2 linked regions of the Methylotuvimicrobium sp. KM2 genome follow. The protein of the gene in region 1 interacts with the protein of each later gene in a pairwise test. Links are inferred from orthologs where the notes say so. Each region holds a gene or a part of one and is shown in the gene's direction. Other genes may lie near its edges. The genes, in order: secD and pheT.

Evidence for each region.
Region 2: the proteins of secD (region 1) and pheT interact in binary tests that used the Escherichia coli proteins (3 or more experiments, as listed by UniProt). The link is inferred for Methylotuvimicrobium sp. KM2 from one-to-one orthologs.

The regions. Positions count from the first base shown.
Region 1 is NZ_CP150634.1:560,284-577,704, forward strand. Bases 11,801-14,723 are described here. They hold secD (protein translocase subunit SecD), read left to right. Parts: upstream 11,801-12,299; coding sequence 12,300-14,147; downstream 14,148-14,723. Other genes in these bases: tgt (tRNA guanosine(34) transglycosylase Tgt), read left to right, coding at 11,801-11,882; yajC (preprotein translocase subunit YajC), read left to right, coding at 11,925-12,272; secF (protein translocase subunit SecF), read left to right, coding at 14,176-14,723. In the rest of the region: WJM45_RS02465 (DUF58 domain-containing protein), read left to right, coding at 1-571; WJM45_RS02470 (DUF3488 and transglutaminase-like domain-containing protein), read left to right, coding at 568-2,517; WJM45_RS02475 (glycosyl hydrolase family 57), read right to left, coding at 2,959-5,058; WJM45_RS02480 (hypothetical protein), read right to left, coding at 5,191-5,592; WJM45_RS02485 (aldo/keto reductase), read left to right, coding at 6,528-7,391; WJM45_RS02490 (phenylpyruvate tautomerase MIF-related protein), read left to right, coding at 7,550-7,897; WJM45_RS02495 (P-II family nitrogen regulator), read left to right, coding at 8,256-8,603; WJM45_RS02500 (cation:proton antiporter), read left to right, coding at 8,662-10,638; more of tgt, read left to right, coding at 10,767-11,800; more of secF, read left to right, coding at 14,724-15,102; ndk (nucleoside-diphosphate kinase), read left to right, coding at 15,381-15,812; 23S rRNA (adenine(2503)-C(2))-methyltransferase RlmN, read left to right, coding at 15,787-16,899; type IV pilus biogenesis/stability protein PilW, read left to right, coding at 16,889-17,421. UniProt on the Escherichia coli protein: Part of the Sec protein translocase complex. Interacts with the SecYEG preprotein conducting channel. SecDF uses the proton motive force (PMF) to complete protein translocation after the ATP-dependent function of SecA.
Region 2 is NZ_CP150634.1:1,096,197-1,103,193, forward strand. Bases 708-3,795 are described here. They hold pheT (phenylalanine--tRNA ligase subunit beta), read left to right. Parts: upstream 708-1,107; coding sequence 1,108-3,483; downstream 3,484-3,795. Other genes in these bases: pheS (phenylalanine--tRNA ligase subunit alpha), read left to right, coding at 708-1,093; ihfA (integration host factor subunit alpha), read left to right, coding at 3,488-3,784; WJM45_RS04890 (MerR family transcriptional regulator), read left to right, coding at 3,768-3,795. Outside these bases: more of pheS, read left to right, coding at 74-707; more of WJM45_RS04890, read left to right, coding at 3,796-4,121; WJM45_RS04900 (hypothetical protein), read right to left, coding at 4,435-5,040; WJM45_RS04905 (IS30 family transposase), read right to left, coding at 5,063-6,031; WJM45_RS04910 (hypothetical protein), read left to right, coding at 6,114-6,362; WJM45_RS04915 (GNAT family N-acetyltransferase), read right to left, coding at 6,377-6,862; WJM45_RS04920 (DUF1778 domain-containing protein), read right to left, coding at 6,859-6,997.

The DNA.
Region 1 (17,421 bases):
GGAGGCTCGGCAAAGTAAAACGCTTACCTTGTATATGCGCACTCAACAACGCGGTTGGCATTCGATTGGCGCGATAACGCTGGCCAGTCATTATCCGTTGGGGCTTTTTCGGGCCTGGTCGCCGCTGCGCTTTAGCGATCGGATTTTGGTTTATCCGAAGCCGGCTCGGGATGTCGTACCTTTTCCGGACGCGAGCGGGTCTGACGCGGCCGGGCAGAGCGTTAGCGACCGCGGGGGGCAAGACGATTTTATCGGCACTCGCGAATATCAGGCCGGGGATTTGTTGCGCCAGATTCATTGGAAGGCTTATGCCAAGGGTCAAGGTTTGTTGTCTAAACAATATGCCGGCGAGTCGGTCGGCACCGAGTTGTGGCTGGATTATGGGCAGGCTTTCGGGGAGCGAACCGAAGATCGTTTGAGCCGTTTATGCCGCTGGGTTTTGGATGCCGATACGGCCGGTTTGCGTTATGGCTTGCGTTTGCCGGGTTGCCGTATTCCTCCGGATAACGGTGCTTCGCATCGAGCCCGCTGTTTGAAGGCCTTGGCTCTTTTTGAGGGCGAGCGATCATGAATGCCGGTATCTTACGAGGCTTGTTATTTGCGGTCGCTTTGATCGTGCTGCCGCACGTCGGTCATATTCCGCCGCTTTTATCCGTATTTTTTGGGGTGTTGTGGATTTGGCGTTTTTGCGGTATTCGTTATCCGAATTGTCTGCCTAGGGGCATGGCCGCTTCGGTGTTGATGCTGGTCGGTATCGGTTTGCTGGTCGCTCATCATCGAGGCGAATGGGGGATCGATAGCGGTACGGCCTTGTTTGTGACGGCCTTGGGCTTGAAGTTGTTGGAGTTGAATAAGCCGCGCGATGTTTATTTGATCGCTTATTTGGGCTTTATCGTCATTGCCGCTCAGTTTTTGTATTGGCAAAACATCGTTGCCGCCGTTTATGGTTTGTCGGTCAGTGTGTTGTTGTTGGCATGTTTGGTTGCCGTGAATCAGCATGGCCGTCTGTTTCGCGCCGATGTATTCCGCAGGATTTCGTATTTGTTTTTGCAGGCCCTGCCGATGACGGCAATTTTATTCATGGTGTTCCCTCGGGTGCAGGCGCCTGCCTGGGCATTTTTGAATGACGATAAGCATCGGGCGCAGTCGGGGCTCGGCGATATTTTGGAGCCGGGCGCTTTCGATCAATTGGCTTTGTCGCCCAAACTGGCGTTTCGGGTCAAGTTTGACGGGGCGATGCCGCCTAAGGATCAATTGTATTGGCGCGGCCCGGTGTTTAGTTTTACCGACGGCGTTCGGTGGCGCAAGTCTAATAATGCTCATGCCAAGTATTATCAAGAACCCTTGCAGGTATCCGGTCAATCGTATGCCTATCGCTTGTTGCTGGAGCCGCAAGCTCACTCATGGGTGTATGGGCTGGAGATGCCCGTCGAGTTCGATGATTCGTTGCGGCGCGATGCCAATTATCAGTTGCTTAGTCGGGTTCGGAGCGGGGAGGCCGCCGAATTTAAGCTGGTGTCTTATTCGCACTACAACACCGGCCGCATTACGCGCTCGGAGTATGCGGAGAACCGGCAGTTACCCGGCGAGCCTTCCGCTGAAGTCGAGTCTTTGGTCCGGCAGCTACACGGTTTTGACGAGGCGCCCGAGCGGTATTTGAATAATGTGTTGGCGTGGTTTCGGCGGCAGGGTTTTCAATACAGTCTGACACCGCCTTTGATGCCGGATCGTCCGATTGAAACATTTTTGTTCGAGGCCAAAACGGGTTTTTGCAATCACTATGCGACGGCGTTTGTTTATTTATTGAGGGTCGCCGATATTCCGGCCCGTGTGGTTACGGGTTATCAGGGCGGCGAGTTCAATAAAATCGGCCGGTTTTTAGAAGTCCGGCAATCGGATGCGCATGCCTGGGCTGAGGTTTGGCTGGACGGCAAGGGTTGGGTTCGGGTCGATCCTACGAGTGCCGTTATGCCGGTTCAGACCGCGCAAGATTCGCTTAGGGATGAGCGTCCGGAGTTCGGAGAGGCGGGTGCGGCGCCAACTGACCGGGAAATTCGTGATTCCTGGTCCGATTTGAAGCCGGTCGAGCAGTTTTGGAATAGTTTGGAATATTACTGGCAGCGCTGGATCGTCAGTTATGGCAGCGGGACGCGTAGCGATCTGTTGAATCGCCTTCATCTGAAGCATTGGCAAGAGGTGTTGTTCGGCTTGCTGGCCGTATGGCTTGCGGTGATGTTGATTTTGGCGGGTATGTTGTTGAGGCCTTGGGGCAAGCGTGACGATCCGGTGGTGAAATTGTATCGGAAATTTTGCCGGAAAATGACCCGGCTGGGCGTGGAGAGAGCAAGCGGCGAAGGACCGATCGATTTTGCGCAAAGAGCAAAGGTGCATTGTCCGGAATTGGCGCGCGATATCGATGAGATTACCGAGATATTCGTTAGATTGAAGTATCAACGTGCGGATTCGGACGGCGATTTTAGACGCTTGAGAAGGAAGGTTTCGGGGTTGCGATGTTGAATTCGGAAGGGCCGATGGGTTTCGGCTTCCGCCTCTACCCATCCTACGCAAGAGCGACCCTGTAGGATGGGTAGCAGCGAAGCGGAAACCCGTCATCCTAAATTCGGCAGTTCAACCATGAAGCACATGAAGTTCATGAAGTATTTCAATAGATTACCTAAACATTGCAGCTAACCTTTCGGGTGAGCGAAAGTTGTTCATAAACGAATGACAAGTTATTGAGTTAACTTCTTATTCTTCATGATCTTCATGGTGAAATGCTTTTTCTAGGATCATGGGGACTAGGGCGCCCGCAAATGGCAGGAAAAGATTGCGGACGGGTTGATAAAACCCGTCCGGCGGAAGATAACCGTCGGTGGGGAGAAACGATGGGTTTCGGCTTCCGCCTCTACCCATCCTACGCAAGAGCGACCCTGTAGGATGGGGGTATTGCTACCGACTTCAGGCCAAATAAATCCTCTCCAATGCGCTGCGCGAGACATTGCCGTGTGAGTCTTCGGCTTCAATGTAGTAGCGCACATTGCCCGCTCCGACCGGTAAGGACGCGGTGCAATAATCGGCCGATACCGAGGCGCCGGTGTGGCTTGGATATGGGCCGTGATTGTTGAGATCCAGGCGTTTCTCGCCGGAAGCTGTGCGCAGTACGAGTGTCGTGCGCTTCAGGCCGGATAGATCGTGGATGAAGGTATGCAGCGTGGCTTCTCTCGGCGCGGCTTTAAGGCAACCCTGTCCCCAGCAATCGCCGCCCGGGTTTTCCGGCGTTACCCAGGGGGCGAAAATGGTCGGGCCGGTGCGGTCGCCGACTTGTTTAACGGCGCTGCCGAGTAATTGCCAGCCTTTATTGGCGGCTTCGGTAACTTGTTTATCCCAGACGTCCTGACCGGTCCAATACCAGTAACAGCTGGTTTCGGCCGTGAGCATCAAGCGCGAGGCTTCTTGCAGCGCTGCATGTTCCGGCGCGCTGTCTTCGATCGTATGCACGAGGTTTTGTAGCGCCGTGAGCGCGGCCCACGAGTTGAGGTCGGGCGAATAGGATTGGTCGTAGCGGCTGAACCATTTCATGAATTGCGGGTCGCCGTTGTCGGCGCCGCTCCAGGAGCCGGGTTCGATATGCACGGCCTGAGCCGGGTCGGGCGGGAAACGCCGCAGATAATCCTCGCTGGTGGTCAGTTCGAAGCGCGGGTCTTCTTGCAGCCAGCGCACCAGTTCGCCGGTGTTGTGGTGATAATAGCTGTCCGCGCCGCCGCCGTGGTTGTCGCCGTCGGAATGCAGCAGAAAAAAAGGCGGATGTTTCGGATCGAAACTGCCGGTTTCGACGATTCTGTCGTAAACTTGACCGAGTACGTCGGGATATTGCAAGGCGCCGAAGCCGCCCCGGGCGTCTTCATTACCGATATAGCGCTCGGCCGGAATGCCGATGATTTTATGAATATTGCCGTCCGGGTCTTCGTAGGCGATATATTCGGGCCGCATCAGGCTCGGGGAAATCTTGGAGCCGGCCCAGATATTGTGCAGTTGAAGCCAATCGTCCACCGGCGGGTTGACTTGTTCAGCGGGGTTGGGCGGCAGCATGCCTTCGTTGATGCCGGCGTAGGGGTAATCGCGGCAGGCGCGGTAACGGTGAATGGAATCGTAGATGACCGCTTCGATGCCGGCTTCCTTCAGTGCCGGAATCATGCGCACATGGAAGGCGGTCTCCGGTGGGAACAAGACTTTGGAGGCTTCGACGCCGAAGTGGGCGCGTATGGCGTCTTGATGCCACTGAATGTGGCGCACGATGTTGCGCGCCGGAATCAGCGCCATCAGCGGATGAAAGTAGCCGAACGCGGAAAAAGCCATGCGGGGATTGCCGAGTGCGGTTTTGGCGCCGGCGATGCCGCGCAACTCGTTTTTCCAGTCCGAGAAACGACCGCCGCACAAGCCTTGTGCCTCGCAACGATCGAGTTGTTCGATCAGCGAACCGCTCCAACTGGTCGACAGTCCGGCATGCGGCAAGTTTCCTTCGTCATATTGGCGCACCGCGGCCGGTAGGAAGCCGGTGTAATTGCCGACACGAGAGCCGAAGATCTCGTCTTTTTCACCATCCCAATAATCGGGATCGGCCGCGCGGTAATAGGGCTGGTGCATGTGTTTGTGAATACCGAAGTATACCTTGATGCCGTCGGCAATCTCTATTTTCCGTGCGGCGCGAGGAGGAGCGTCGAGCCGAAGGTCGCGATAGACTTTGATCCAGTCGTCTCCGCCGGCCCGGCTCAAGTCGGCCTGGCGGCAGCCTTCGATCTGTATATTGATGTGGTTTGCGGCAAATAAACCGGCCGGTATCTTTGCGGTATAAATGTAGTCGCCTTTGTCGTCGGCCCGGCTGCCGATCGCATCATCCTTTATGATTTTTTGTCGGCCTTCGCCATGCAATATCACTTGCGGAAACGGGATTATGCCGTCGGCGCGAAAGCTGACCTCGAATGATGGGTTTTTTCCCGAGGCATCGCAAGCAAGCGATTCGGGGCAATTGATATCCGATAGTTTGGAAAAAATACTCATCTTTATGTCCTATGATTTCAACGACTGAGAATGACAAAAGTGTAAGTCTTCCCTCTCAATCTGTCGACTTTCGGGTGCTTTAGGACTCGGTCATAAATAATTTCCGTAATTTTCGTGAACAGAATGCTTTGGCTAATCGTCGTCTTCTAGTAATTCGACACCGATTCTGCTTCGATGTACGCAGTCGGCGTAGACGTCATCGGAGTTCGACATGCCGCGTGCTTCTAAATAACATTGATGCGAAACCGTCAAATAGTCTTCCAAGTCCACTTTAGGGGTTTTGTGCCCGGCAAAACGCATGCAGTTGGTAAAGGCGCCGGCATCGTAGATCACTGGGATTTCGACCACGGTCATACTCCCCCCGGTCGGTACTTTTATGCGCTCCTTGTGCATCGAGATTTTGAAGCAGTTCGAGGCATCGGTGAAATAACCGCGATGATCTTCTCCGGGTTCGGTTTGGGTGAATGTACCCGAACAACTTTGCAAAATAAGTATCGATATCGACAAGGCGGTTTTTTTAAAACTGAGCATCATTATTAATTAGGGCAAAAGGGGCGACAGGCTATTATCGAGCCGAAATGTGACAATTAAATGAATCGGCAATTTAGGATTTCGTGAAAAATAACTTTCCTGGTGCTATGAGTTTTGTAGCGGGTTCGGTAACTCGCTCGACAGGACGCCGTGAACCCAGCACCTAAATCCAGCACCTAAATTCCATAGCCGATTGGCTTTGTTTAATATCATGACTAATTTAGGTGCTGGATGAATTCCATGAGTCTTTGGCAATGATTCAAAATCATGGCTTATTTAGGTGCTGGGTGAATACTTCCGTGTAGGCTTGACGGCGGCTTTCCCTGCCGCCGACACCTGTCAATCGAGCAACCGAACCTGCTTACCTTGCATTAAAAATAGGGAAGTTATTTATGACCGAATCCTTAGTTGGATCGAAACGATTTATGATTGACCATTCGAAGAGTTTTGTTGAGTTCTTGATTATCAAGGTAATCATTTATTTAATAAATGAGAGCTCATTTCCGCGATAGGTAATATAGTGAGTATTCAGTCCCACAGCCATTATCGTTCACATGCTCTGCGCTCGGCGTTATACATAAGTCATTTATTATCCTTTTGCAATTTTTTAGCCAATGAGTCCTCGATACCATTTATTGCTGCTTAGCACTCTCGGCTCCGAAATCGCGATCTGGGGATCGCTCCCACATAGCGTCCGCCACTCTCTCTGTGGGAGCGACGCCTTCGTCGCGACTATCGAAGCCGTTAACGCTCAAACTCCAATAGCCTTTTCGACAACACAGCAATTTAGAACTCGGTCGCTACTTTTTGCACAATAGGTATATTTATACTTGTGTATAACGACGAGTGCTCTGCGTGGGGACGATAGGTGGTGTGAATAATTACGTAATAAATGGTCTGTTGTTAAACGGTTTTTAAAATTTAACGGGGGAGGGGGTATGAGTGAAGATGTTCGAATGGGTCCGGTACGTTTGATTCAAGGCATTGAAGTCCCGAGTTTCTTTTATGGGACGGCCTGGAAGGAAGAGCGGACCGAGGCATTGGTTTTGGCAGCGATCGAAGCCGGCTTCCGGGCCGTCGATACCGCGAATCAGCGGCGGCATTATTACGAAGAGGGCGTCGGACATGCGCTAAGCAAGGTGCTGGGGGAGGGCCGACTTAAACGCGGCGAGCTGTTTCTGCAAAGCAAGTTTACCTTTGCGGCGAGTCAAGATCATCGGCTTCCTTACGATCCCGGTGCGGATTACGCCACGCAGGTTGATCAGTCGTTCAACAGTTCGCTGCAGCACCTCGGTGCCGACTATCTGGATTCCTATATTTTGCATGGACCTTCGTTAGGCCAAGGTTTGGCCGAAGCGGATCGAGAAGTATGGCGAGCGATGGAACGACTCTGCAAAGCCGGTTCGGTTCGATTGATCGGCGTTTCGAATATCGGCGAGGATCAATTAAGGCTCTTGATCGAATTTGCCGAGATAAAGCCGGCATTCGTGCAAAACCGATGTTTTGCGCGGACGCAATGGGATGCCGGCGTTCGCGGGTTGTGTGCTGAGCATGGCATCGTTTACCAGGGGTTTTCGTTGTTGACGGCTAACGCTTCCGAATTGAACCGCCCTGTCATGGATCAGGTTGTAAAGCGCCATGGCTGCACCAAGGCGCAGGCCGTGTTCCGTTTCGCGTTGCAGCTCGGTATGATTCCGTTGACCGGCACGAGCGATCCGGAGCACATGAAACAAGACTTATCGGTATATGACTTCGCGTTCGATGCAGATGAAATAGCTATGATTGAAAATGTTGCGGCTTGAATCGATGATTTTCTCGTTTCATCGCTCCAGCGTGGGAACGCATACCGATCTTATCACGGCAACCAAGGTATGGATTCCCACGGAGGACCGTGGGAACCAGAAAAAATGCTGCTTAATGGATGGTTCGAGCCGATAGTTAATGTTAGGAGGAATTTGTTATGCCTTATTTAAAACTCAACACCAATACGCCTATTGACGATGAAAAATCATCGCCATTATTGGCTGAAATGTCACTGCTTATGGCCAAAGAGACCGGTAAGCCGGAGCGCTATGTCATGGTCGAGCTGGCTTCCGGCAAGCCGATGTTGTTCGGCGGCAGCGATAAGCCGTTGGCTTATCTCGAATGTAAGAGTATCGGCTTGAGCGTCGCTCAGGCGCGTTCGTTGTCGGCGTCGTTGAGCCGCTTGTTGGAAAAGGAGTTGTCGATACCGCCCTATCGCGTCTATATCGAATTCAGTAATTGCCCGGCCGAATTATGGGGATGGAACGGATCGACATTCGGATGAGCGAGTGATAGGAACGCCCTGCGTTCAGCCTTCGAAAATTGTGATCACCTAACTTACATGAAGATGCTATCATTACCCCGGCAAATGGAAGCGCGTGGCGTTAGTGGAGGGCGAGGCCACTCGCCCGACAGGGCGCCGTGAACCCAGCACCTAAGTTCCATAGGTCTTTGGCAATGATCCAAAATCATGGCTTATTTAGGTGCTGGGTGAATACGTCCATGTAGGCTTGACGGCGGCTGTCGATCGAGCAACCGCACCCTCTCCGGAACCGGTATTTTCTCTGCCGAGCTTCTTATATCGAAAAATTAGATAATGAGTCCAAATCTACGAACTTTCACACTAAGGAAAAGGAGGTTTTATGTTATTTAAATTGATTATGGTCTTTGTCGATGAGGACAAGGTTGAAGACGTTATGGACGCGTCGAGAAACGCCGGTGCGACCGGTGCGACGATCATCAGTAAGGCTCGCGGGCAAGGTCTCGAAAAAGTCGTCGGTATTTTGGGTTTCGAAATTTTGAGCCCGCGCGCGGTCGTGCTGATACTGGCCGAGGGGAGGCGGGCCGAATGTATTTTGGAGGCGGTTACCGAAGCCGGCAATCTCGATGAAAGTCTCGGCACCGGCATCGCCATTCAGCTCGATGTCGACAAGGCCTTGGGTCTCAGCGAGCATATCAAGGAGCTGGAAAAAAAGAAGCCGTTCGCATGAGCGACGGCGTTTACTTTGAGATATTTAACATTTTATTCGAAAAAGAGCGTATTCACCGATGATAGAACAAGCCTTTGTGCAGATATTATTGATGCTTGGCACGTCCGTGGCGACCGTCATCCTGTTTCAGAAACTGCACATTCCTTCAAGTCTCGGCTATCTGATGGTCGGCGTGCTGTTCGGCGCGCATACGCCGGGGCCGGTCATCGACGTTCAACAGATTCGGGAAGTCGCCGAATTCGGTATCGTGTTTTTGCTGTTCACGATCGGCCTGAGTTTTTCGTTGCCGCAGATCCATGCCTTGCGCGGTCAAGTGTTGAGTCTCGGCACCGGGCAAGTCGTTTTGACGACAGCGTTGATCGGCACGGGCTGTTGGCTGCTCGGTTTGCCGCCGGCGACTTCGTTCGTAATCGGCGCGGTGTTTGCGCAATCGTCGACGACGATCATCAGCAAACAACTCGCCGAGCAAGGCGAGGAAAATAGTCGGCACGGTCGATTGGGTGTCGCGATGTCGGTGTTTCAAGACGTGACCGCCGTGCCTTTGATTGTTGTCATTCCGGTGCTCGGCGTGCTCGATGGCGATGCCGGCGTGTTGTTCGAATCGCTTGGCTGGGCAATGGCCAAGGCTATTGTCGCGTTTTTGCTGGTTTTCATACTGGGCAGATGGTTGCTTCGCCCATTGTTTCATGGCGTCGCGGCCAGGCGCTCCACCGAGCTGTTCACGCTGACGGTGCTGTTCGTATCGCTGTTGGCTGCGTGGACGACCAGCCAGCTGGGTTTGTCGATGGCGTTCGGTGCGTTTCTGGTCGGCATGATGCTCGGTGAGACCGAGTTCCGCCATCAGGTTGAATCGACGATCAGGCCGTTTCGCGATGTCTTGATCGGTTTGTTCTTCGTAAGCATCGGCATGCTGTTCGATCCTGCCGCGATTCCTCAGAATTGGCAATGGGCGTCGTTAGGCGCCGTCGCGATGCTGGTGTCGAAAACGCTGTTGGTGACGTTGATCGTGCGTTGGTCGGGGCTCGACGGTCTGACCGCATGGCGTACCGGGTTCTTGCTCGCGGTCGGCGGAGAGTTCGGTTTTGCGTTGCTCGCGATCGCGCTCGATGTGAATGCCATTGCCAATGAATATTCACAGATCGTCTTTACTTCGGTGTTGTTTTCGATGATCGCGGCGCCTTTTTTGATTCGATACAACCATGTTCTGGCCGGCTTGTTGGTGCGAAGGTCGATAAGGCGTCAAAATGATCCCGAAACTTTTCCAGTCAGTTCAGAGGCGACGCAACATTTGCACGATCATGCGATCATTTGCGGCTACGGTCGCATCGGACAGAGTGTCGGTCATTTTCTGGAAGAAGAAAAAATACCTTATGTCGCGGTCGATCTCGATTCGACGCGTATCAAAGAGGCTCATGTCGCCGGTGAGCCGGTCTATTACGGCGACTCGTCGGAGCGGGACATTCTGGAGGCCTTGGGCGTCGATAGCGCCAAATTACTCGTGATCAGTTACGACGATGTGTTGTTGGCGAAAAAGATTCTGCATCATGTTCGTACGTTGCGTCCGGATTTGCCTGTCATGGTGCGAACGCGTGACGAGGCTCATGTTGATGAATTGCGGCAGGCCGGCGCGACCGAAGTTGTGCCGGAGGTGCTCGAAGCCGGGTTGATGATCGCGTCTCATGCCTTGTTATTGCTGAATGTGCCGTTTAATCGTGTCGTGCGCCGCATGCAACAGCAGCGGGCCGGCCGCTACCGGCTGCTGCGCGAATTGTATCGCGGCGAGGATGTGTCTTTGGATACTCCGGATGCTCTGACAGCAGACGGTTTACGGTCTATTTTAATCGTAGCGGGGAGCAATGGGGTCGGTAAAAAACTGTCCGAGTTCGTTTTCGACGACGTGACGATTTCGTCGCTGGTCCGGCAAGGCAACAGAGAGGAGAACCCGCTTGATGTGGTCATCGCCGAGGGCGATGTCGTCGTGCTGTTCGGAGCGCCCGGCAACTTGGATAGCGCAGAGCGGCTGTTGCTCGGTTGATGAAGTAAGCGGTGGTGGCCGAACGTTCAGCCGTGGCTAATATCTGACAGAAAATTGGACACTCCGATATAATAGCGCGCTTTTAGGCTGAATCTGCCGGAACTTCGCTCGGCTTTCTCATTTTTGATATGCAATTCGATTTACTCAATACGGACGGCCTTGCGCGGCGCGGCCGCCTGACTTTCGCGCGCGGCATCGTCGAGACGCCGGTTTTCATGCCGGTCGGCACTTACGGTTCGGTCAAGGCGATGACGCCGGAAGAATTGGACGATGTCGGCGCGCAAATCATTCTCGGCAATACCTTTCATTTGATGTTGAGGCCGGGAATCGAGGTCATGAACGCGCACGGCGATTTGCACGATTTCATGCATTGGGAAAAGCCGATTTTGACCGATTCCGGCGGCTTTCAGGTGTTCAGTCTCGGCGCATTGCGCAAGATCACCGAGCAGGGCGTGACCTTCAAATCGCCGATCAACGGCAGCTCGATTTTCATGGGGCCGGAAGAATCAATGGCGGTGCAACGGCATCTAGGTTCCGATATCGTGATGATTTTCGATGAATGCACGCCTTATCCGGCATCGGTCGACCAGGCCGCCGATTCGATGCGCCTGTCTTTGCGCTGGGCCGAGCGCAGCAAGCAGGCGCATGGCGAGAATCCTTCGGCCTTGTTCGGTATCGTGCAGGGCGGTATGTATGAACACTTAAGGCGAGAATCGTTGGCCGGCTTGGTCGATATCGGTTTCGACGGTTATGCGATCGGCGGTTTGTCGGTCGGCGAGCCGAAAGAGGAAATGCTGGCGATGCTCGATGCCGTACAGCCGATGATGCCGTCCGATAAGCCGCGATATTTAATGGGGGTCGGTACGCCCGAAGATTTGGTCGAGGCGGTCCGGCGTGGCGTCGATATGTTCGATTGCGTAATGCCGACCCGTAATGCCCGAAACGGCCATTTGTTTACGCGTAGCGGTGTCATTAAAATCCGCAACAGTCGTTATCAATTCGATACCGGGCCGCTCGATGAAAATTGCGGCTGTTATACCTGTCGGCATTATTCGCGTTCTTACCTGAGGCATTTGGATAAGTGCGGCGAAATGCTCGGTTCGCGGCTCAATACGATTCATAATCTTTATTATTATTTGCAATTGATGCAGGAGCTTCGGCAGGCGATCGAAACTCGGAGGTTGGATGATTATGTCAAGCAGTTTTATCAACAACGAGGTAAAAACGTTCCCGATGTGGTATAATGGCGGCCTTTTGTATAACAACTACTATAAAAGAGGATAACAATGAGTTTCTTAATTTCCGATGCCATGGCGCAAGCCGCGCCGGCGGCTCAACAACCCGGTTTTGAAGGGTTGCTGTTTCCGCTGGGAATTCTGGTGTTTTTCTATTTTTTGTTTCTGCGGCCGCAATCTAAGCGCAGCAAGGAACACAAGCAGATGATCGACTCGTTGACTAAAGGCGTCGAAGTCGTGACGAATGGCGGCATTTTGGGTAAGGTCGCGGATTTAGACGATAACTTTGTCAAGCTTGAAATCAGCGAGAATGTATTCATTCAGGTTCAACGCCATGCCATCGGCAGTTTAATGCCGAAAGGCACCTATAAAGCGATCGCCAAAAAACCGAAAGTTTGATAGCGGGTTAAAAGTCGGAATAATAAAATGCAAAATCGTTTCCCACTCTGGAAAAATCTATTAATCCTGATCGTTTTTTTGATTGGGCTTATTTATGCCTTGCCTAATCTTTTCGGCGACGATCCGTCGGTTCAGGTGTCCTTCTCGAATGTCAGTACGGTCGAGACCGCCCAGGTTCAGCAGATAGAAGAATTGGTCAAGCAAGCCGGAATGACCATTAAAGAAGTTGAAACCGGTAGCGGAAATATCTTGGTTCGTTTCAACGATACCAACGATCAATTGAAAGCGGCGGATTTACTGAGGGATAAACTGGGAAACGATGCTACGGTCGCGCTTAACTTGGCGCCGGCAACACCCGGCTGGTTGCGCGCGTTCGGCGCAAGTCCGATGTATTTGGGTCTCGATTTGCGGGGCGGCGTGCATTTTATGCTTGAAGTCGATATGGATGCCGCGGTCAAGCAAGCCGAGGAGCGTTATAACGATGACGTTCGTTCGGCCTTGCGCGATGCTAAAATCCGTTACCAATCGGTGTCGCAAGAGACCGGCTATATCCGTGTTAAGCTTAGAGACGAGGAAGATACCAATGCCGCAGTTTCGGTATTGGACAAGGATTTTTCGACGCTGAATATCGAACGGCCGAATGTCGAGAACGAGCTTTGGCTCCGAATTACTGATGCCGAGCAAAAAGAAGTCAAAAAATTCGCACTGGCGCAAAATATCACGACCTTGCGTAACCGGGTCAATGAACTCGGGGTCGCCGAGCCGGTCATCCAACAGCAAGGCAACAACCGTATCGTCGTGCAATTGCCCGGTATTCAGGACACGACCCGCGCCAAGGATATTCTAGGCACGACGGCGACATTGGAATATCGCTTGGTCGACGTCGAACATGACGTGCAAAAAGCATTGAAAGGGCGGCCTCCGGTCGGCAGCCATATCTATTACGAGAAAAACGGTAATCCGATTCTATTGGATAGACGCATCATCGTGACCGGCGATCAGATCGTCGACGCTTCGTCCGGTTTGGATCAAAACAGCTCGCCTTCGGTATTCGTGACCTTGAACGGTATCGGCGCGAAGAAAATGGGTAAGGTGACCAGCGAGAATATCGGCCGGCCGATGGCGGTCGTGTTCGTCGAATATAAAGTCAAAACGCGTGAAGTTAACGGCGAAAAAGTTCGGACCAAGGAAAAGGTTGAAAAAGTGATCAGCGTCGCGACGATTCGCGATGCGTTTAGTAAACGTTTCCAAACCACCGGTCTCGATAGTACGACCGAAGCCCGTAATTTGGCTTTATTGCTTAGAGCAGGCGCCTTGGCCGCTCCGGTCGATATTGTCGAAGAGCGCACTGTCGGTCCGAGCCTCGGTCAAGATAATATCGACCAAGGCATGAGATCGGTCATGGTCGGTTTTGTTCTGGTGTTGTTATTCATGGCGGCTTATTACCGCGTGTTCGGTCTGGTCGCGAATCTGGCGCTAGGCTTCAATCTGGTCGTTATCATTGCAATCTTGTCGATGTTGCAGGCGACGCTGACCATGCCGGGCATTGCCGGGATCGTGCTGACCATCGGTATGGCGGTCGATGCGAATGTATTGATTTTCGAGCGCATTCGCGAAGAAATCAAAAACGGCAACACGCCGCAATCGAGTATCTTTGCCGGTTATGAAAAAGCCTTCGGGACGATTTTCGACGCTAATATCACGACGCTTTTGGTGGCCTTGGTCTTATTCGGATTCGGCACGGGGCCGGTCAAAGGCTTCGCCGTGACATTATCGATCGGTATTTTGTCGTCGATGTTCACGGCGATTTTAGGTACCCGAATGGTGATTAACTGGATTTACGGCAGTCGCCGTGTCGAGAAATTGTCGATTTAGGCGCGTTTCGGATTTAAGAAGACTGATTATGAATAATAAAACGATAGATTTTTTGGGAAAGCGTCAGTGGATCTATATTATTTCCGCGTTGCTGCTGCTGGTTTCGATCGGGTCGCTGGCGATTCAAGGTTTAAAGATGGGTATCGACTTTACCGGCGGTACGCTAGTAGAGGTCGCTTATCAAGATGCGGCCGATTTGACGGTGATGCGCGCGGCGCTTGCCGATGAAGGGTTTGGAGACGCAATGGTGCAGCATTTCGGTAGCGCCAGGGATGTCTTGATTCGCTTGAAGCCCGATGAGACTGTGTCTAGTGCCGAGCTCAGCGCGCGGGTCGTTGCTGCGATCAATAAAAAAACGGCGGAACCGGCCGAATTGCGCCGTGTCGAATTCGTCGGGCCGCAAGTCGGCGATGAATTGGCGGAAGACGGCGGTTTGGCGATGCTGTATTCGATGTTCGGGGTGTTGATTTATATCGCGTGGCGTTTCGAATATAAATTTGCGTTGGGCTCGGTTGCGGCCTTGATTCACGATGTCATTATAACGCTTGGCTTTTTTTCGCTGTTCGGGCTTGAATTCGACTTGACGGTATTGGCTGCCGTTTTAGCGGTCATCGGTTATTCGCTAAACGATACGATCGTCGTATTCGATCGAATTCGCGACAATTTTAGGATTTTAAGGCAAGTCGGTTCCGAGGAGGTTATGAATACTTCCTTGAATGAAACCTTGAGCCGTACTCTGATGACCTCGTTCACGACGATTTTAGTGTTGATCGCATTGGCTGTGCTCGGCGGCGAAATTATTCATAATTTTTCAGTGGCTTTGTTGGTCGGTATTTTGATAGGGACTTATTCTTCTATCTATGTTGCGAGTCCAATCGTGCTGGCGTTAGGAATTACGCAAAAAGATTTGATGGTGCCGGTCAAGGAAGGTACCGATGTGGATGATTTGCCTTAGCATTGTTAGCAGTTAACAGTGAATAGTGAATAGGTCCGGGTTTGTCTCGTTCCCAAGCTCCCGCTTGGGAACGCCTACCTTCAAGCTCTGCTTGACGAAGCTCGTAGGATGCGACCTGTTTCTGGTTCCCACGGTCCTCCGTGGGAACCCATACCTTGTCAGCCGAGGCAAGATCGGTATGCATTCACACGCTGGAGCGTGGGAACGATAGAATGATTATCAATCGGATGTAATTCGTTAGTTTAATTTTTTTTAATACAATTTGGAGTTATTTAAGAATGGCAATAGAACGTACTTTTTCAATCATTAAGCCTGATGCGGTCGCGAAAAACGTCATCGGTGAAATTTACAGCCGCTTTGAAAAAAACGGTTTGCAAATCATTGCAGCGAAAATGCTGCACATGACCCGCGAGCAGGCTGAAGGTTTTTATGCCGTTCATAAAGAACGTCCTTTCTTCAAGGATTTGGTCGATTTTATGATTACGGGTCCTGTCATGATGCAGGTTTTGGAAGGCGAAGATGCGATTGCAAAAAACCGCGATTTAATGGGCGCGACCAATCCTAAAGAAGCGGCGCCCGGAACGATTCGTGCCGATTTCGCCGACAGCATCGACGCCAATGCCGTACACGGTTCCGATGCGCCTGAAACCGCTCAGCAAGAAATCGCTTTCTTTTTTACAGAAAATGAACTTTGCCCTCGCACCCGCTAAGCTGAATAGAATCAATTTGCTCGATTTCGATAGAAAGGGCCTAGAAGCCTTTTTTGTCGAGATCGGCGAAAAGCCTTTTCGCGCGACACAGTTGCTCAAATGGGTTTACCAGGAAGGCGTCGAGGATTTTTCGCAAATGAGCAATCTGAGTAAGGCCTTGCGCACGCAATTGGCCGAACAATGCTCGCTCGATACGCCCGAAATCGTGCTCGAACAAATCGCGTCGGACGGCACGCGTAAATGGGTGTTGGAGACTTCTTGCGGAAATCGTATCGAAACGGTTTTTATTCCCGAAGAGGGGCGGGGTACTTTGTGCGTATCGTCGCAAATCGGCTGCGCATTGGCGTGCACCTTTTGTTCGACTGCCCAGCAAGGGTTTAATAGAAACCTGACGACGGGCGAGATTATCGGTCAGTTGTTCGCTGCGCAAAAGCGCTTGGGTTCGGCGCAAAAAATCACCAACGTCGTGATGATGGGCATGGGCGAGCCCTTGCTTAATTTCGACAATGTCGTGGCGGCAATGAATCTGATGATGGATGATTTTGCCTATGGTCTGTCGAAGCGACGCGTCACGATCAGCACTTCCGGGATAGTACCGGCGATGTATCGCTTGACCGAAGTGTGCGACGTCAGCCTTGCTGTTTCCTTGCATGCCGTGACCGACGAACTGCGCGACGAGTTGGTGCCGATCAATAAAAAATATCCGTTGAAAGAATTGCTGGCCGCCTGCCGGGATAATGTCAAGCGGTCTCCGCGTCGAAGAATTACTTTCGAATATGTCATGCTGGAGGGCGTCAACGATTCGGTGCAAGATGCCAAGGCGATGGTCAAACTACTGAAAACCGTACCGTCGAAAATTAATTTAATCCCGTTCAACCCTTTTCCGAATTCACCCTATCGTTGTTCGAGCAGCGCAACCATCGATCGATTTCGCGCCGTTTTGCATGATGCCGGCATGGTCACGACGATTCGAAAAACACGAGGCGACGATATCGATGCCGCTTGCGGTCAATTGGTCGGAAAGGTCCAGGATAAAAGTCGCCGGCATTTAAAGCTTAAAGTAACGGACTCGCAACGTGCCGCATAAGATAGCTGTATTTTGTCGCTCTGTTTCGCTAGCAAGTTTGCTGGTTCTGCTATCGGCTTGTTCTCTCTTCGGTAGTTCCGGTAGCAGCAATGTGGAAGCGGCCGACACCCAGCTTCAATTAGGTGTCCGTTACATGGGCATGAATAAGCTTGCGATTGCCAAGGAGCATTTGGAAAGATCCGTCGATCTCAATTCGAAAAACGTCGAGGCACGAAATGCGCTGGCTTACTTGTACGAAAAACTCAATGATTTCGAGGCGGCAGAGGATAGCTACGAAAAAGCATTGGGATTGAATTCCGAGGACTTCAGCGTGTTGAACAATTACGGCCGCTTTCTTTGCGAACGTGGCGAGTATCAGGAGGGCATGGAGCTCTTGGAGCAGGCCGTTGCAAATCCATTGAACAACAGGCAGTGGTTGGCGGCTACAAATGCCGGTCGTTGCGCATTGATGCAGGATAATTCCGCCATCGCCGAGGCTTACTTGCGGCAGGCTTTGCAAGTTCAGCCGTCTTATGCGCCGGC
Region 2 (6,997 bases), 520 kb from region 1 along the record:
TGCGGCCGCTTCAGCAATGCAGCGACCGCACTTTTTCGATATTTCCCATTCATTTCTAATAGCGAGTTGAGCAGTGTCGGCTACTCTCGAAGATCTCCTGGCGCAAGCTTTACAAGAACTTGCGAATTCTCAAGACCTAAATCAGTTGGATCAGGTGCGCGTTCATTATCTAGGCAAAAAAGGCCTATTTACGCTGCAGATGAAAGAATTGGGCAACCTCGAGCCGCAGCAGCGACGAGAAGCCGGGCAGGTCATCAATCAAGCAAAAAACCAGTTTCAAGAAGCGCTTGACGCGAAGAAGCAAGCGTTAGAAGAAGCGGCGCTACAACAGCGCTTAGCGAGCGAGTCTGTCGATGTGACACTGCCGGGACGAGGGCAACAGGTTGCAGGTTTGCATCCGGTTAGCCGTACCCTGCGCCGCATCGCAAAAATATTCGCCGGCGTTGGATTCGATGTCGTCGAAGGTCCCGAAATCGAGGACGATTATCATAACTTCGGCGCCTTGAATATTCCCGATCATCATCCGGCGCGTGCAATGCACGATACCTTTTATTTCGATGCCCATACGGTGCTTCGCACGCATACGTCGCCTGTGCAGATCCGCGTGATGGAATCCGAACAGCCGCCGTTGAAAGTCATCGCGCCGGGCCGCGTGTATCGTTGCGATTCGGATTTGACGCACACGCCGATGTTTCATCAAGTCGAAGGCTTTTTGGTCGATAGCGGCGTGAGCTTTGCCGATTTAAAAGGCGTCGTTTATGAATTTTTGCGCGCCTTCTTCGAAAAAGACATTCAAGTCCGCTTTCGTCCTTCTTATTTTCCGTTTACCGAACCATCTGCGGAAGTCGATATCGAGTGCGTGATGTGCGGAGGAAAAGGCTGCCGCGTGTGCGGACATACCGGCTGGCTCGAAGTGATGGGTTGCGGCATGATACATCCCGAAGTATTCAAATCGGTGGGTATTAACGGCGAGCTGTATTCGGGCTTCGCATTCGGCATGGGAGTCGAGCGCCTGGCGATGCTGCGCTATGGAATCAACGATTTAAGACTGTTTTTCGAAAACGATCTGAAATTTTTGCAGCAATTTAGGTAGGTTAAGGTCGGATCATGCAATTAAGTGAAGCTTGGTTAAGAGAACTGGTCAATCCGCCGATTACGACGGCGGAACTGGTCGAGCAATTGACAATGGCCGGTCTCGAAGTCGATTCGGTGACGCCGGCGGCGGCCGATTTTAGCGGAGTTGTGGTTGGCGAAGTTTTGGCGATGGAGCCGCATCCCGACGCCGATCGATTGCGAGTCTGCAGGGTCGAGGTTGGTGAGGCCGAACCGTTGCAAATTGTTTGCGGAGCTGCAAATGTTCGGGTCGGTTTGAAAATTCCGGCAGCACTGATCGGTGCGGTATTGCCCGGCGATTTCAAAATCAAAAAGTCGAAACTGCGCGGCGTCGAATCGTTCGGTATGCTGTGTTCCGAAAAAGAGCTGGGTTTGGCAAAAGATGCCGAAGGCTTGATGGAATTGCCCGTCGACTCGCCGGTGGGAACCGATATTCGAGATTATTTGTCGCTGAACGATAATATGATCGAGGTTGATTTGACGCCTAACCGGGCCGATTGCCTGAGCGTCGAAGGTATTGCTCGTGAAGTGGCGGTGTTGAATCGCTTGGATTTTAAACCGGAACATGTGATGCCGGTTTCGGCGGCTCATCAAGAGACGCTAGCGGTCGCGGTAGAGGCTGTTGAATATTGCCCTCGTTATACCGGTCGATTGATTAAAAATGTCAATCCTGACGCCGAAACCCCGTTATGGCTGCAGGAGCGTCTGCGAAGATCCGGATTGCGTAGTCTCGGGCCTTTGGTCGATGTCACCAACTATGTATTGTTGGAGATGGGGCAGCCTTTACATGCCTTCGATGCCGATAAATTGACCGGCGGAATTCGGGTGCGTTTAGCCGAGGCCGGTGAAAAACTGAGCCTGTTGAACGATCAAGAAATCGTGCTCGATAACGAAACGCTGGTCATCGCCGATGATAGTTGTGCGTTGGCCTTGGCTGGCGTTATGGGCGGTAGCGAAAGCGCTGTCGGCGATAAAACAAGCAATATCTTTTTGGAATGCGCGTATTTCTCGCCGGATACCATTATGGGCAAAGCCCGGCGATATGGTTTGCATACCGATTCCTCGCATCGTTTCGAACGTGGTGTCGATCCTTATTTACAATCTCGAGCTCTGGAAAGAGCGACGCAACTGATTCTTTCGATTGCGGGCGGTAGCGCAGGTCCGGTTACGGAAGTCAAAACCGAAACGGCCTTGCCGAAGCGCTTGCCGGTTTTATTGCGCAAACAACAAGTTTTGGACATTCTTTGCGTCGAGCTTGAAGATGAGGTGATTTCCGATATTTTCGAGCGTCTGGGCATGTCGGTCGAAACAGCGGAAGAGGGGTGGCAGGTTACCCCGCCCGGATTCCGCTTTGATATCGCCATCGAGGCTGATTTGATCGAGGAAGTGGCCCGTATTGTCGGCTACAACAATCTGCCGCAAAGCGAATTATTCATGCGCTCGGAGTTGAGCAAGGCGCCGGAAGCGATACTCGAACTCGATAGAGCGAAGGATTTTTTAGTCGATAGAGGTTATCAAGAAGCGATCACCTATAGTTTCGTCGATGAGGCGATACAAAAAATCATCGCGCCGGATGATGAGTTTATTCCATTGCAGAATCCGATTTCATCGGAATTGGCTGTGATGAGAACCACTTTATGGTGCGGCTTGCTGCGTGCCGCCTTGCATAATATCAATCGGCAGCATACTCGGGTCCGGTTATTCGAAACCGGTTTACGTTTCGTGCGTCGGGGCGGCGCGACTCATCAGCAAAAAATGCTGGCAGGTCTCGCGATCGGCGATGTTTATGCCGAGCAATGGGGAGATAATGGCCGTGCAATCGATTTTTTCGATGTTAAGGCCGATCTTGAGGCCCTGTTTGCCTTAACCGGTATGAAGTTTCGTTTTGAGGCGGCAATGAATCCCGCTTTACATCCTGGTCAGTCGGCGCAAATTCTTTCTGCGTCAGGAGAAAATGTAGGCTGGTTAGGCATGTTGCATCCGTTGCTCGAAAAGCAGCTCGATTTCGATTCGAGAGTTTTTCTGTTTGAGTTGGACCAAGATTTGTTGCTGAATAAAGCGATTCCTGCGTTCAAACCATTATCGAAGTTTCCTTCGGTACGCCGTGATATGGCCTTGATCGTCGATGAAAAAGTGACGGCCGGTCAAATCGTCGATACGATAAAAAGCTGTAACGAGCCGATGATACAAGACATTATGATTTTCGACGTGTATCGTGGAGCTGGTGTCGAAGCCGGTTGCAAAAGCATTGCCTTAGGGCTGGTTTTTCAAGATTTTTCACAAACTCTTACCGATTCGCAAATAGATGCTATATTTAGCAAACTGTTAGCGGCTTTAGCCGATAAGACCAATGCAAAACTGAGGGATTAAATTTATGGCATTAACGAAAGCTGATTTTGCCGAGAGGCTATTTGACGAGCTTGGATTAAACAAGCGCGAAGCGAAAGACATGGTGGATTTGTTTTTCGAAGAAATAAAAGGATCTTTGGAAAACGGAGAACAGGTCAAATTATCGGGATTCGGCAAATTCGAACTTCGGGACAAAAACAGTCGGCCGGGTAGAAATCCGAAAACAGGTGAAGAAATACCTATTACCGCCCGTCGTGTGGTAACATTCAGGTCCGGTCAAAAACTAAAAGCCCGAGTAGAAGCTTATGCTGGAACCGAGTAATAATAATGAACTGCCACAGATACCGGCGAAACGCTATTTTACGATAGGTGAAGTCAGCGAGTTATGTGCGGTCAAGCCGCATGTACTAAGGTATTGGGAGCAGGAGTTTTCAGAGCTAGCCCCAGTAAAACGGCGGGGTAACCGTCGTTACTATCAAAGGCACGATGTATTGATGATTCGTCAGATTCGATCGCTCCTTTATGAGCAAGGCTATACGATAGGAGGCGCGAGGGCGCACTTATCAAGCGACGATGCCAAGGAAGACTCAACTAGGACCAAGCAGTTGATTCATCAAATGATCGGCGAATTAGAAGATATACTGGAAATTCTTAAATAATTAGCAAGCTTTAATTATTCAATAGATAGGCCTGAATAGTTAAGTTTGTATTCACTTTTTAACGAATATCCAGTATCATTCGATTCTTTTTCAAATCGTCGGGGCGTAGCGCAGCTTGGTAGCGCACTTGCATGGGGTGCAAGGGGTCGGAGGTTCAAATCCTCTCGCCCCGACCAATTGAATCAAAGACTTAAAAAATATCAAAATTCTCAAAATCATAAAAATAAGGTTTCGGGATACCTTTCGGGATACCTTTTTTTATCGATTGATGTAACTTCGCGCGATATTTGTCACCAGTTTTGCGCGATATTTGTCACTCCAAAAACTCTTGGATAGCACCTTTAAATGACTCCTCCGCAGCGTTAATTGATTCGATGTCTTCGGCAAGTTTTAATACGCGTTTGGCTGCTTGACGAGCGCCTTCGATCGCTGCCCCCACTTCTTCCCATTGCGCTGCCGTGGTTACGATCAGATCGGCCACTTCAGCGGCGGTCGCGCCGGTGGCGTCGACTTCGGCTTTGACCCATTTATAAGGGGAAGCATCTTCCGGGTATCCTGCCGCGATGTAGGCTTTGGCGTCGTCCAGTTTGCTCAGGTAGGTCGCTTGTTGGCCAGGCGCTTCGGTGAAGTAGTTTAGGCGGGCTTGACCGGCTATTCGGTCGATGTTGCGTTCGGCTTCAGACCTGCACAGGGCGATGATTTCGCTCGTATCTTCTGCGTAGGCTTTTGTTTGCCAATCCCATCGGCTTAGCCTGTGCGGTTTGGGCGGAAACTCGACTAATGCAGGAGGGTCTTGCTCGATATCGACATAGACATTATTTAAATTGATATCCTCCCCAAGTGAGATATATGCATCACCATCCGCTAGATTGATATCGATATCAGTCTTAGGAATGTTTAATACTTTTCCTGGATTCAAGTTATAAGTGCAATCCCACTAATCATGCGGCTTTGCACTCTGGTTGTTCAAAAAACACCGAATGAGGTGTTCGATAGTCCAGTCCTTTTCGGGGGCGGTGATTGAGCCGGTGCATAACCTTTTCGACCTGCTCGTCGGTGATGTCCTCAAAGCTGCTGCCCTTGGGGAAATATTGCCGAATGAGGCCATTGGTATTCTCGTTAAGTCCACGTTCCCAGGAGCAATAAGGGTTGGCGAAATAAACTGGCGCATTGAGCGCTTGGCTGATCGCTTTGTGTCCGGCAAACTCTTTCCCGTTATCCGAGGTAATCGTCAGTACCTTGTCCTGATAATTGGTCAGTAACTCAATTGTTGCTGTCGTCACGCCTTCAGCATGCTTGCTATCGACCTTTTTAATCAAGGTGAACTTGGACTTACGATCGACCAGCGTCACCAAGGCGCCCTGATGGTTTTTTCCGATGACGGTATCAATTTCCCAATCACCGATACGGCCCTTTTCGTCAACAATCGCCGGTCTTTCTGCGATGCCGACACGCCCGACAATCTGCCCCCGTTTGTCTTTCGAGCCATATTTCTTGCGGCGCTTCTTGTGGGCTTGGCGCAAGTGCTTATACAGGTCGCCTCCCGCGCGTTTGTCTGCCCAAATGTGCTGATAGATCCGTTCATGACTGATACGTGTGCCGTGCTCCTTGTCCAGCCAGCCCGAAATTTGCTCAGGGCTCCAATCCAGACGCACTTGGCCTTCGATTAAGCTAATTACTTCCGCGGTCATTTTAACGGACTTAAAGGCTTGCCGTTTGCGTCTGTCCGACTTGATCTGGGCCTGTTTAGGACGATAGCCACGCAGTCCGCGATTACGTGTCAACTCACGGCTAATCGTGCCCTCTGAGACGCCAACAATCTCGGCGATCTTTTTATTTGTTTGTCCTGCTTTCAATAAGGCGGCAATCTGGTATCGTTGTGCTTCGGTCAACTGTTTGTAGTCCGTCATCGCTTATCCATCTTTGGTCGGATTGAGAAGGGGTGGTACTATAACAGTTGACCCCTTCTTTATCACTCAAAATGAATTGCACTTGTTAGTTGAATCCGCGCAAGATGAAGTGATCCCTCTGATGCGAGCAGTATGGCTTTATCGAGAAACAAAACAGGAGGAACAAAAGAAAAAGCGTCTTGCGGTTGTTGGCTGGCTTTTACGACACGGTTGTGATTTAGGTTTTTTCCATGAAAATGCTGAGCTGCCAACCGTTTTATCTGTAGTAATGGATGCCAACGATTCGGAACTAAACAAGCTCTTTGGCTTAATTTCATATGTTGAATTATGAAATGATTTTGTCGTTTAATTGTTTAACGGCAAGAACAATTTTAAAGGCTGACCAGGAAACGCGATAAAACCGAACTGTTGATAAAACGCCGCTGCCGAAGAGTTCAAAGCATCCACCACGACCGCATAAACCGCCATCACTTCGCTAGCCTGCTCCACACGCTGGACTGCATCCGCTAATAATATCGTCCCCAGGCGTTGGCCCTGGTGGCGCTTATCAACCGCTAGTCTTCCCAATAATGCGGTAGGGACCGGGTATTTGGGCAAGCGTAGTTTATGATCTGGCGGCAAGTCATCGACACAAATACTGCCAGCGCTGAGAGTGTAATAACCTAGAATGATTTGCGGACAATCGGCATCTGTCGCTACAAATACCTTATTGATACGATGCTTTACATTCTGGCGAGCATATTGTTGCAAGTAGCTATTCAGGCCGGCATCGCCGCAGTCGAATAGTTTGCGCTGGTGGTTGGCGTTGAGTGCTACGATCTTTAACTTCATGAATCCCGGACAACCGACTCTTTATGCAATGCCAAAGCCTCTTTCAATTTGGCATTTTTAGCCGGTGGGTTTTCCAGAGCGTCTAAAAACAGTTCCCAGTCGGTTTGGGATAAAGTCATTTGTTCATGCTCGCTG